Regions from separate parts of the Succinispira mobilis DSM 6222 genome, predicted to be linked through region 1. Evidence: a T-box and tRNA genes for the amino acid it is inferred to sense, from the RefSeq annotation. Region 1 holds a T-box; the other holds one or more tRNA genes.
The links. A T-box is a leader RNA that pairs with one kind of tRNA and senses whether it is charged. The one in region 1 lies ahead of thrS (threonine--tRNA ligase), so its partner is inferred to be a tRNA-Thr.
Positions count from the first base shown of each region.

Region 2: it encodes a tRNA-Thr, which carries the amino acid that the T-box ahead of thrS (threonine--tRNA ligase) is inferred to sense. The anticodon was not compared.

Region 1 covers NZ_KB913028.1:1,308,923-1,315,591, reverse strand. The annotation lists gene SUCMO_RS0106270 (coenzyme F420-0:L-glutamate ligase) at 1-350, shown strand, start outside; gene SUCMO_RS0106265 (tetratricopeptide repeat protein) at 458-2,221, shown strand; gene SUCMO_RS0106260 (hypothetical protein) at 2,237-2,686, shown strand; T-box leader at 2,741-2,964, shown strand; gene thrS (threonine--tRNA ligase) at 3,018-4,928, shown strand; gene SUCMO_RS0106250 (peptidylprolyl isomerase) at 4,934-5,515, shown strand; ribosomal protein L20 leader region at 5,558-5,670, shown strand; gene infC (translation initiation factor IF-3) at 5,700-6,203, shown strand; gene rpmI (50S ribosomal protein L35) at 6,218-6,415, shown strand; gene rplT (50S ribosomal protein L20) at 6,441-6,669, shown strand, end outside.
Region 2 covers NZ_KB913028.1:1,698,038-1,704,706, reverse strand. The annotation lists gene SUCMO_RS0108045 (GNAT family N-acetyltransferase) at 164-682, shown strand; gene SUCMO_RS0108040 (phosphoribosyltransferase family protein) at 732-1,286, shown strand; tRNA gene SUCMO_RS0108035 (tRNA-Thr) at 1,352-1,427, shown strand; gene SUCMO_RS0108030 (PocR ligand-binding domain-containing protein) at 1,966-3,009, shown strand; gene SUCMO_RS0108025 (oligopeptide/dipeptide ABC transporter ATP-binding protein) at 3,178-4,122, opposite strand; gene SUCMO_RS0108020 (ABC transporter ATP-binding protein) at 4,115-4,903, opposite strand; gene SUCMO_RS0108015 (ABC transporter substrate-binding protein) at 4,941-6,467, opposite strand; gene nikC (nickel transporter permease) at 6,547-6,669, opposite strand, start outside.

The DNA.
Region 1 (6,669 bases):
GTGATGGGGCGTTTAAAGATCCAATTGGGAAAATCTGGGAATTGGCTGATCCCGTTGTTTCACCAGCTTTCACACAGGGTTTAGCGGGAACGCCCAATGAGATAAAAATCAAATATATAGCAGATACAGAATTAAATCATTTAAATAATGCAGAGCTAGAACAAGCGATGCGTCAAAAAATAAATGAAAAAGCTCAAGATTTAACAGCTCAAGAAGCTTCATTAGGAACCACGCCGCGCCAATTAACTGACCTATTGGGAAGTTTATGCGATTTAACTAGTGGCAGTGGTGACAAGGGAACACCGATTATTTATATTCAAGGTTATTTTGATAATTACGCGTCAAAATAGTTATAAAGGGCTATATTTTGTAAAAGTATAGCCCTTTAATTATTGTGGGAAATGTGCTAGTATTATGCACATAGACAGTATTTTTAGAATGAGGAGTGGGTTTAAAGATGAATATTGCCACAATACAACAACAAGCGGAACAAGGTGATAGTACAGCCCAATTTTGTCTAGGCTTAATGTATGAAAAAGGGAAATTAGTAGCTGAAGATAAAAAGCAAGCATTGAAATGGTTTGAGCGAGCAGCTAAACAAAATAATGCTTTGGCTCAATATTGCTTAGCAGAAATATATGAATCAGAGTTAGATTTAAAAAATAGAGCGGAATTAATTTCATATTGGTACACAAAAGCAGCTGTTCAAGATGTTGTTGAAGCTCAGGTGCAATTAGGTTGTATGTATGCTGATGGAGTTTTAGTAAATCAAGATTTTGAACAGGCCGCTTACTGGTTTGCTATGGCAGCTAAGAATGGGAGTTCTTATGGACAAAGTAGCCTTGGACACATTTATGCTTTAGGTCGCGGCTTGGAGCAAGATTTTACACAAGCTAAATACTGGTATGAGCAAGCTGCTGCTCAGGGAGATATAGATGCGATAGCTAGTTTGGGATTTATGTACGACTGTGGTGCAGGGGTTGAACGTGATTATCAGCTTGCTTATGCATATTATCGTCAAGCTGCTTTGGCTGGCAATCCAGATGCCCAATTTCATTTGGCGTATATGTTTGAGCATGGTAAGGGCGTAAGTGAAGACTTACAAGAAGCACAATATTGGTATGAAAAGGCAGCTGTTCAAGGCAAAAGCTTAGCGCAAATAACATTAGCCAATATATACATAAGCTCTGAGGATCAAGAACTACAGAATAAAGCAATTTATTGGTATAGACAAGCTGCAGAACAAGGCCAAGTTGAAGCACAATTAATTTTAGCTAATTTATATGCCAGTGGACAATATGTAGTTGCCGATCAAGAACAAGCCAAAAATTGGTATGAACAGGCTGCTGCTCAAGGAAATGGCCTAGCTCAGTACAGTTTGGGGGAAATTTACCGGAGTGAGGGAAAATATGAGGAGGCAGCTAATTACTATCAACTAGCAGTTGAGCAGAATCATTCTGCGGCAATGTATAGTTTAGCTAGAATTTTAGAAGAAACTAACACTGGTGAAAAAAGTATAAATCGTATTTTGCAGTTATATGAGCGTGCAGGTAAAAATGGTAACGTTTTAGCGATTTCTCGTTTAGGCAGAATATTTGAGCAAGGCAAATTGGTTAAGGCGAATTTTTCTCGAGCTTTAGCTTACTATGAGCAAGCTGCAGAAATGGGTTTAGCAGAGGTTCAATATCATTTGGCCAATATTTATGAACAAGGTAGAAAAGTGAAGTCTGACTATAAAAAAGCATTGAAATTGTATTTAGCTGCTGCAGAACAAAACTATGCTCCGGCTCAATTTGCATTATGCTTAATATATGCTTCTGGTAGAGGTGTAAAAAAAGATATACAACAAGCTATGTATTTTCTAGTTAATTCCGCACAAAATTCTTATCCGATTGCTCAATTTAGATTGGCAGAATTGTATGAAGAAGGTAGCATTTTACTACAAGACTATGAAAAAGCTTTATTTTGGTATTTAGAAGCGGCTAAACAAGGTTTTGTGGATGCAGAATTTCAAATTGGATTATTGTATGAAAATGGTAAAGGGGTTCAACAAGATTACAAAGCCGCGGCATATTGGTATAAACGTGCGGCTATGCAAAACAATGTATATGCACAAGCGAAATTAGGTCATATGTATGAGGTTGGGTTAGGATTAGAAAAAAATATTAATCAGGCTATGTTTTGGTATAATCAAGTTGAAAGACAAGGTCAAATTAGATAAGGAGCGATTGTCTATATGCGGCTACGAAAAATAGGTTTGCTGCTTGTTTGTATATTTGGATTGACTTTTCAAGGAATTTGTTATGCAAGTTATGCAGATGATTATGAATATTTGTTAAAGAAAATGATTTTGCCGGGGGAAAAAGTTCAAGCAACTAGAGATATCGAATCGTTTACCGATATTTATGGAGATATAACAGATAATGCCACTTTTAAAGGCCGTTTAAAAAATTTAACCTTTGATGCTTATTCTGAAAAAGGGGTTATGCAGACAATTTTGGTTGTTTTTGATGATTATGATCCGGATTACACTCCTTCCGTAGTAAGGGTGTTAAATAAAAAATTTGGAAAAGCTAAAACGGAAAATACTTATTTAGGGGTATTTGAGTGGGAATACAAAATTGATAAAGTTATTTATAAGGTAAGTTTTTTTGAAAGTGCAGGACTGCTTGAAATTAAAAAGTAATGATATTGACTTTGTAAAAACATTAGAGTATAATCCATAAATATAGTTTAATAAATAAAAACAAAGATGAGGAAGAATTGGCTATAACTATTTTTTAAAGAGACCGTTGGCGTGGCTGAAAACAATGGATAAATAGAGTTGATTTACCACCTCGGAGTTGTTGACGAATGTGCTGGAGCACTAAGTTATACCGTTTAGGCTGGCGTTACTAGCTACTAGAGTGAGTATTGGTTTTTCAATACTAACAAGGGTGGAACCGCGATAATCTCGTCCCTTTTTGGGATGAGATTTTTTTATTTTAATTAAATATATTATATAAGGAGTGCTTAATATGGCTATGATTACAATTACTTTCCCGAATGAAGCAACTAGAGAATATCCAAAAGGTGTAAAGCTGTCTGAAATTGCGGCGTCTATTGCACCTAGATTGGCAAAAACAGCTTTAGTAGGTATTGTTAATGGGGAAAAATTAGATATGACGCGTGAAGTTCACGAAGATGCACGAATTGCATTTTTATTAGGGACAGATGATGAAGGATTGCATGTATTGCGGCATAGCACAGCGCATTTATTGGCTCATGCGATAAAACGCTTATATCCAGAAGCGAAGTTTGGGATAGGACCAGCGATTGCTAATGGATTTTATTATGATATCGATTGCCCAGAAGTGTTTACTCCAGAGAGTTTGCAAAAACTCGAAAAGGAAATGCAAAAAATAGTTAGTGAAGATATTCCCTTAGAGAGAATTGAAGTTAGTCGTGAAGAAGCTTTAAAAATGTTTACAGAAGCTGGGGAAATTTACAAAGTTGAAATAATCAATGAATTACCAGCAGATTCAATTATTACAATTTATCGTGAAGGCGAATTTATAGACCTGTGCATGGGACCACATGTTCCTAGTACAAGTAAAATAAAAGCATTTAAGCTACAAAGTGTTGCTGGAGCATACTGGCGTGGTAGTGAAAAAAATAAAATGTTGCAAAGAATTTATGGTTTAGCATTTAACAGCAAGCCTGAATTAGAAGCCCATGTAAAAATGTTAGAAGAGGCAGCTAAACGAGATCATCGCAAATTAGGTAAAGAGCTAGAACTATTTACCTTAGAAGAAGAAGGCCCAGGATTTCCATTTTTCCATCCAAACGGGATGGCAATAAGAAATGAATTAGAGAATTTTTGGCGTCAACTGCATTTTAAATTTAAATATCAAGAAATTAAAACTCCGGTTATTTTATCAAGACATCTTTGGGAACAATCTGGACATTGGGATCATTATCGTAATAATATGTATTTTACTCAAATAGACGGGGAAGACTATGCTGTAAAACCAATGAATTGTCCGGGCAGTATTTTAGTCTATAAAGCGAAACCACATAGCTATAAAGAATTTCCAATGCGTACTTGTGAATTGGGCTTAGTACACAGACATGAACTGTCTGGCGCGCTACATGGTTTGATGCGTGTTCGCTCCTTTACACAAGATGATGCTCATATTTTTATGCTTACTGAGCAAATAAAAGACGAAATACAAGGTGTAATTCATCTATTTGATACTGTTTACAGCGTTTTTGGTTTGAAATATCACGCGGAATTAAGCACTAAGCCTGAAAAAGCTATGGGCAATGATGAAGTTTGGGAAGTTGCCACTAATGCATTAAAAGATGCTTTAGAAGATTATGGAATGCCATATAAAATTAACCCTGGAGATGGAGCTTTTTATGGACCTAAAATCGACTTTCACCTAACAGATTCTATTGGTCGAACTTGGCAATGTGGTACAATACAATTAGATATGTTGTTACCAGAAAAATTTGATTTGAATTATGTTGGTGAAGATGGACAAAAACATCGTCCAGTAATGATTCATCGCGTGGTTTATGGTAGCATTGAAAGATTTATTGGGATACTAATCGAACATTATGCTGGAGCTTTTCCAGTATGGTTGGCGCCTATTCAAGTTCGTATTTTGCCGATTACAACAAAACATGTCGAATTTGCACAAACATTTAATGAAAAACTTTTTGAATTAGGTGTAAGAACTTATGTTGATGATCGTAATGAAAAAATTGGCTATAAAATTCGTGAAGCACAAGTTCAAAAAACCCCTTATACGCTTGTTATTGGTGATAAAGAAATAGAAACTAATTCTGTTGCAGTTCGGAAACGTGGCGAAGGAGATTTAGGAAGTCAAGGGATTGATAATTTTATTGAAATGTTGATGGCAGAAATTAAGGAGAAAAAGTAATTTATATGAGAAAAAAAATAATTTATATTTTTTTACTAAGTTTGGCATTGCTTTTGGCAGGTTGTTCATCGTCTGACGATAAACAAAAAACTAAAGAAGTAAGTAAAGTAAATCCTACGGCAGTTTTTGAAACGAATTTGGGCAATTTCACAGTAGAATTATATCAAGATAAAGCTCCAACAACAGTAGACAACTTCATAAAACTAGCAGAAAAAAAGTTTTATGATGCAACTATTTTTCATCGAGTTATAGATGGATTTATGATTCAAGGTGGCGATCCGAATGGAGATGGTACTGGTGGTCCAGGTTACTCTATAAGAGATGAGTTTCATAAGGACTTAAAGCATAGTGAAGTAGGGATTTTATCAATGGCAAATGCTGGTCCTAATACCGGAGGCTCACAGTTTTTTATTACTGTTGCGCCTACTCCGTGGTTGGACAATCATCATACGATTTTTGGTAAGGTTATAAGTGGTATGGATGTAGTTATGAAAATTAGCAAAGTTAAAACAAATCCAAGTGATAAACCTTTAGAAAAAGTGGTAGTTAAAACAATAAGAATTCAAAAATTGAAAAGTTCAAAGTAACTATTGACAAGACAAATTACATGGGTTATACTATCAGAGTAAATAATAAAGTAGAAGTTACGCTTCTCACCTAACTATTAAGTAGTTTGGGTTAATACATCAATTGTGGTTGTATTAAGCGGGTGAAGTGTTTTCACCCGCTTTTATATATTTTAGGAGGTGATTTCTTATTAGCAAGGAAGATTTGCGTATTAATGAGGAAATTCGTGCTCGTGAGGTTCGGGTCAATACAGATGACGGTGAACAATTAGGAGTAATGAATGTCAAAGATGCTTTGAAGTTAGCACAAGAGAAACAATTAGATTTGGTAGAAATAGTACCAAATGCCAAACCACCAGTTTGTAAAATTATGGACTATGGTAAGTATCGCTATGAACAACAAAAGAGAGATAAAGAAACTCGTAAAAAACAAAAAACCTTTAGTATTAAAGAAGTTAAGTTAAGACCGAATATTGAGGAACATGACTTTGAAGTTAAAGCCAAAGGTGCGATACGCTTTTTGGAAGATGGTGACAAGGTTAAGTTTACAATTATGTTTAGAGGTCGTGAGTTATCTCACCCTGAGTTGGGCGCAAAATTGTTGACAGCTATGGCAACAAAACTCAAAGATATTGCAAATGTTGAACGAGAGGCAAAACTTGAGGGCAAAAACATGATTATGATTTTAGCACCAAAAGTTAATAAATAAAAGGAGGAACAGTCATGCCAAAAATTAAAACACGCAGAAGCGCTGCTAAACGCTTTAAAGTTACTGGAGCTGGTAACTTCAAACGTGCAAAAGCTTTCAAACAACATATTTTAGAAAAAAAATCACCAGCTCGTAAAAGAGGGTTGCGTAAAGCTGCACTTGTAAGCAAATCAGACTTAGATCGCGTAACAAAAATGTTACCGTACGCATAATTAATTTTCTTAAGGAGGATATAACATGGCAAGAGTTAAAAAAGGTGTTACTGCACATAGACGTCATAAAAAAATATTAAAATTAGCACGTGGTTACCGTGGTAGCAAAAGCAAGTTATTTAAAAAAGCTAATGAAACGGTAATGAAAGCATTATACTATGCACGTCGTGACCGTAGAGCGAAAAAAGGTGAATTCCGTAGATTATGGATCACTCGTATTAATGCAGCTGCGCGTATGAATGGTGTAAGTTATA
Region 2 (6,669 bases), 390 kb from region 1:
AAAAAGCCGTGTATCAATGGGTGCAGAGTGGGTGCAATAGTGGTAGTAAGCTGGGAGTAAATAGGCATAGTAACAAGCAATGATTATGATATACTATTAGGGCATTCAATAAATTAGCGAAAATTTATTAAAAGTTATTAGAAAATAAAGGATAGATTAAAATATGTGTGAACAAATAAATAAAAATTTTAAGATACGCTTTGCACAGGCAGCGGATAATAAATTGATTTTAGAATTAATAAAAGAGCTGGCTGGCTACGAAAAGTTGCTAGCAGAGGTTGTGGCTACGGAAGAAATACTGTATGATTCTCTTTTTGTGAAAAAACAAGCTGAAGTAATAATTGGCGAATACTTAGGTGAACCAGTAGCTTTTGCCTTATTTTTTCACAATTTCTCTACATTTTTGGGTAAAGCAGGAATATATTTAGAAGATCTATATATTCGCCCTGAAGTGCGTGGCAAAGGCTTAGGGAAAATAATGTTAGCTTATTTAGCAGAGCTAGCCATTAAACGTAATTGTGGTCGTCTGGAGTGGTGGTGTTTAGATTGGAATAAAAATTCGCTTGAATTTTATTACCAAATGGGCGCTAAAGCAATGGACGAATGGACAGTATATAGGTTAAGCGGTGAAAAATTAGCGGAACTTGCAGAAAAATATCATGTAAACTACAAGAATGATTAAAAATATGGTATAATTTTTTTCGTGAAAAAAGTAATAAAGTGGAGGACCAATGCAAAAAGGTTATGAAATAATTTTAGACCAAACAAAATATATATTACCAATAATCGAAGTTAGTCCAGGGGTGAAAATAGCTTTATTTGATACTATGTCTGATAGGAAGATGTTAGTTTCAGCTGTGAATGCTTTAAGTGCAAAAATTAAGGAAAAAATAGCAGGTGATTTTGATGTTATTGCTTCTTCGGAAAGTAAAGGAATACCATTAGCTTTTGCATTAGCAGAGAGGTTCGACAAAGATGTGGTGATATTCCGGAAAGAGCAAAAGTTGTATAATCCACAGGCAATATCGGAAAGTGTGCAAACGATAACTACGGGAAAGCAACAAAAACTTTGGTTCGATTTAGAGAAAAAAATCTTATTGGCAGAGAAAAAAGTTCTAATTGTAGACGATGTTGTTAGTTCTGGAGCCTCTTTAGCGGCTATGAAGCGCTTAGTAGAGAAATGTGATGGAAAAGTTTGTGGACAAGCTTTTGTTTTAGCTGAAGATGAGGCCTACAAGCGCGAAGATATAATTTATGCAGCGGTTATTCCGATAATGAAAGATTAAATGAATTTTTATAAAACACTTGACTGAAATTTAATTTAGGTGGATAATAATACTGCAATTATTTTGCTACTGTAGCTCAGTTGGTAGAGCAGCTGATTCGTAATCAGCAGGTCGCAGGTTCAATTCCCGTCAGTAGCTCCAAGTAAGTAAAGTCTGTATAGTGATATACAGACTTTTTTCTTTTTTGTGTATAGAAAACCATGGATTGTGCACATGGTTCCGAAAATCTTAAAGCTATACAATAGCGATAGTTGAAAATAAAGTACAAATATGGGAAAGGTCAAGTTTGTTGTAAAGGATACTATATTAACACAGGGGCAAGAAATAGAGAAACATAAGAAAAAAATGCTTTTAGAATGAAAATGGAGTTTTTTGTAAAAGAGTAAGGAATATAAGGGGAAGATGATTTTTATAAATAGGCTAAATCGGTTTAAATAGTTAAATAAATTATTATGATTGATATAAGGCTTGTTACTAGAAGTATTGTTTCATTTTTCGGAATATGCTACAATTAATTAAAATATTGACAACAAATTAGTTAGTTGGTACTTACTGAAAAGACTTATGTTTTTTAAAACGCCTACATTTCAAAATCCGAAACAGAAAGATTTATTTTCAAAGTAACTAAAACACAAAAAAAGTGTTTTTAGCTATAAAAAATAAGAGGAGTGCAAAGAGTATGATGCAAAATTCAAAAACAAAAAATATTCAAGATTTGCAAAACATTAAATTGACAGATGTAATTGATTTGGAGTTTTTGCAAAGATTTCAAGATGATTTTGCTAAGGGGGTTGGACTTGCTAGTGTAACTGTTGATACAGATGGCAATCCTGTAACTAAGCCAAGTAGCTATACAAGATTTTGCGATCATACTCATTCTACGGATTGCGGAGATAAGCGTTGTGCGGCTTCACATAAAAAAGGTGGAGAAGAAGCTGCTCGTTTAGGTCGACCTGTAGTATATGAATGTCACGCGGGTTTGATTGATTTTGCTGCTCCGATTTTATTAGAAGGAAGACAAATTGGTACTATTTTAGGGGGGCAAGTGCTAACAGAATTACCCGACGAAGCGAAATATCGTAGAATTGCTAAAGAAATAGGTGTAAATGAAGAGGAATATGTAAAATCGGTGCAAGATATTCGTAAGTTGTCTAAAGAGGGGATTGAAGCTGCGGCTAATGTATTATTTATAGTCGCTAATAATATGTCTAAAAGTGCTTACCAGCAACGCAAATTACAGTCAATATCTGATGTCTTAAATGATGGAATTGCGCAAATATCCTCAACCATGGAAGAAATGGCAGCTTCTGCAGGAACGGTTAGCGAAAATCAAAACAAATTGAATTCGGAAATAAAAAATGTAGATGTAGTTACAGCACAAATTAATCAAGTAATGGATTTGATTAAAGAGATTGCGGATCAAACTCGATTATTAGGATTAAATGCAGCGATAGAAGCAGCTAGGGCCGGAGAAGCTGGTTTAGGGTTTAGTGTTGTTGCACAAGAAATTCGTAAATTAGCCGAAGATTCTAAGCAAACAGTAGGTAAAATAAAAGAGTTTACCACTGTGATTCGGGATTCTGTAACTAAAACTGTAGTTATGGGTAACGAAACATCTTCGACGGTAGAACAACAAGCGGCGGCAATTCAAGAAGTAACCGCTAGCATTGAAGAAATTCATAGTTTAACAGAGCAACTGAATCATTTAGCTAATGAAAAGTAATAAGTTTAATTTTTTAAGTTGAAAAAAATCAAGGCTAGACACTTTGTAGCAAAAAAATACAACAGGGTATCATTACATGATAACCCTGTTGTATTTTAGCATTATGAGCAATTGAAAATAAGCAAATAGTTTTTTTAAAAGACAATATTTTAAAGTTGAAGAAGTAGGTTAAATTAAATGGCAAGCAGCTTGATGCCCAACTTTAATTTGCTTTAAAACAGGTGGTTCGCTACTGCAAATTTCTTGGGCAATGGCACAACGACTTTGGAAAGGACAGCCTTTAGGTAAATCTATAGGACTAGGGATATCACCTTCCAGGGGTTCAATTATTTTGGTGTTAGAAGTAAAAACAGATTTTATCAAGGCTTTAGTATAAGGATGTAGAGCATCTGCCGATAGTTCATATTTTGTGTTATCGAGCATTTCTACAATATTGCCTAAATACATTACCGCTATTTTATGAGAAAAGCTATTTACTAAAGCTAGATCATGGCAAATAAACAAATAGGTTAGCTGTTTTTCACGTTGCAATTTTGCTAGTAACTCACAAATTGTATTTTGTACAGAAACATCTAGAGCTGAAGTCGCTTCATCAAAAATTATAATTTCTGGCTCTAGCGATAAAGCACGAGCTATACCGAGACGTTGGCGTTGTCCGCCACTCATGCTATGAGGATAGCGGTCTTTAAAGTCAGGTGGAAGCTCAACTAAAGTCAATAACTCGCTAGCTTTGTTGTCAACATCAGCTTTTTTAATTAAATTAAAATTCAACAAAGGCTCACAAATAATATCTTTTACTTTCATTTTAGGGTTGAAAGAAGATGAAGGATCTTGAAATACCATCTGTAGTTTGCGACGAGATTGCCTTGCGGCTTCACCGCTTAAGTTTAAGATATTAACACCATCTAAGATGATTTCGCCGCCATTGGCTGGAAATATTTGGGTAAGAGTGCGCATTAAAGTAGTTTTACCGCAACCACTTTCGCCAACAATGCCTAAAGTTTGCCCTTTGGTCGCTGTTAGGGAAATGTTATTACAAGCAGTAAGTGTTTGACCTTGCTCATTTAAGAACTTTTTGGTTAAACCTTTTATCTCTAAAATTGTATTAGACAAAACGTTTTCCTCCAATTTCAATTACTGAATCTAAAAGTTTTTGCGTGTATTCATGTTGAGGGTTTTTTATTACTTGCTCGCAGGAACCACTTTCAACAATAACTCCATTTTTCATTACGATAATTTTATCGGCCATAAAAGAAGCGACCCCGATATTATGCGTAACAATTATTATGGCGGTACTGAATTCTTTCTTTATATCCATCATTTGCCGAACTATTTGGGCTTGGGTAGTAACATCCAGAGCGCTAGTTGGCTCGTCGGCTAATAGTATTTTGGGATTAAAGGTAAGTGACATAGCAATGCCCACACGTTGGCGCATTCCTCCAGATAACTCAAACGGGTAAGAAGACATTATATTCTCAGGATTAGGTAAATGCACTTTAAGAAGCATTTCTGTAGCTATTGTATAAGCTTGATTTTTATCTAGATTAGGAGCATGATTTAAAATATAGTCTATGTATTGAGTACCTATTTTACGAATAGGATTAATCATATTACCTGTATCTTGAAAAATCATGGAAATATCATGGCCACAGAGGGCACGATTTTGTTTAGGCGTGTTTTTTAGAATATCAACGCCGTTAAACAAGATGGAACCGTTTGTAACTGTTGCTGCTGTAGGCAGGCAAGACATGATCGCTCTAATCAAGGTTGTTTTCCCACTACCGCTCTCGCCAACTATGGCAATAACTTCCTGCTCTTGCAGTTCAAGATTAACATTTTTAACAGTTGCATTACCGTTATAGCTAATATCTAAATCCGAAATTTTTAATAACATAGTTTTATAATTATCCTTTCGTAAATGGTAATATAAATTATTTTGCTGGTTTTATGTCTTTAGTGATCCAATAGTAATCAGCAGGTAAAATTTCAGCGCCAACGATATTAGTACTGTTAATCATATTAGTCTTAGGATAGCCAAAGAAAATTGCAGCGGCATCATCCATAAGAATTTGCTCCATACTTATAATTAAATCTTTTCTTTTGGCTGCATCGAATTCGATCGATAAGCTATCGCTTAAGGCATCATATTTAGGATTGCTGTAGCCTGCGCCATTTTGTGGGTTGCTACCGTTAATATTTGTCTTCCAATACCAATTCATATATATTTCAGGATCACCAGTGTTAGCAGTAATTATATTAGAAATTATTAGGTCAAATTCACCGCGTTGCCCCATACCGTCAAGAACATTGTAGTCAACATTTTTTAATTTAATGTCAAAGCCTACCTTTTTAGCATCAGCTTGAGTTGCTTCAGCAAAAATTGGCAATTCTGCTCGACCACTGTAATATACAAAGTTTAGAGTCAAAGGTTTTCCATCTTTATCAAGAATGCCGTCGCCATCACTATCTTTCCAACCCGCTTCTGCAAGTAATTTTTTAGCGCGCTCTACATTATATGCATTTTTATCAACTAGTTTATTAAAACCATAATCAAGAGAAGGTGGAATTGGCGCTTTCCCAGGAATGAAAGTATTTTTCAAAAGCACTTTACTGTAAGTTTCTCTATCTAGACTTGAAATTAAGGCCTCACGCACACGTTGGTCACTTAAAGGGTGTCCAGTAGCAACATTTAAGCGCGCTAAAGCTGTACGCAAAGAGGCAATTTCCGTTATATTATATTTGTCCTTTTTATTAAATAAAGACAAATCCCCAGGGGCAATATTTACAGCCATATCAACTTCACCAGATTGCAGGGCCATAGCTCTGGTATTGGCATCATCAATAGAAGGAATTTCAATGGTTTTAAAAGGCACGGTTCCATCCCAATAGTTAGGATTAGCTTCCATTATGGACTTAGCTTTAGTAAAAGATTTAACGACATAAGGACCAGTACAAATTGGACCTTGTTTAGCATAATCCCGATCTTTGACGCTGGTGTCGATAATTACAAATAATGGATCGGCAAGCATCCCAGGTAATCCCGGGCAAGGTTTGGTAGTTTTTATAACTAAAGTTTGCCCATCAGCAGTTATTTCAGCATATTCGAAAAAAGTTTTAGCGCGATTAGATTTAGCAAATACCCGCTCAAGAGAACTTTTTACAGCTGCAGCAGTTAATTTGTTGCCATTAGAAAATTTAGATTTATCATTAATTTTAAAAGTCCAAGTTAATTTATCCGGGCTGATTTGCCAACTTTCAGCCAGCCAAGGAGTATTATTCATTTGTTTATCAAATTTAACTAAACATTCACCTAGACCGTAACGAACTACTACCCAGGCAAAATAGTTATCTGTAGGTTCTAGACTATCGGCAAAATTGGTTACAGCAAATTTCAAGGTATCTTTGTTGGCAGCTTTATTTTTATCGCCGCCACCACAACCGAGAACAGATAAAGACATAAGACCAATACAGGTGATTGCTAAAGCTTTTTTTAAATTTTTACACACAAAAAACACTTCCTTTGTTTTTATAAATATTTTAATCTTCTTGGCGGGGGTCTAAGACATCACGGAGGCTATCGCCCCAAAGATTTAAAATTACTACAGTAACTAAAATTGCTAAACCGGGATAGAGCATTAACCAAGGCGCAGTTTGCAGTTG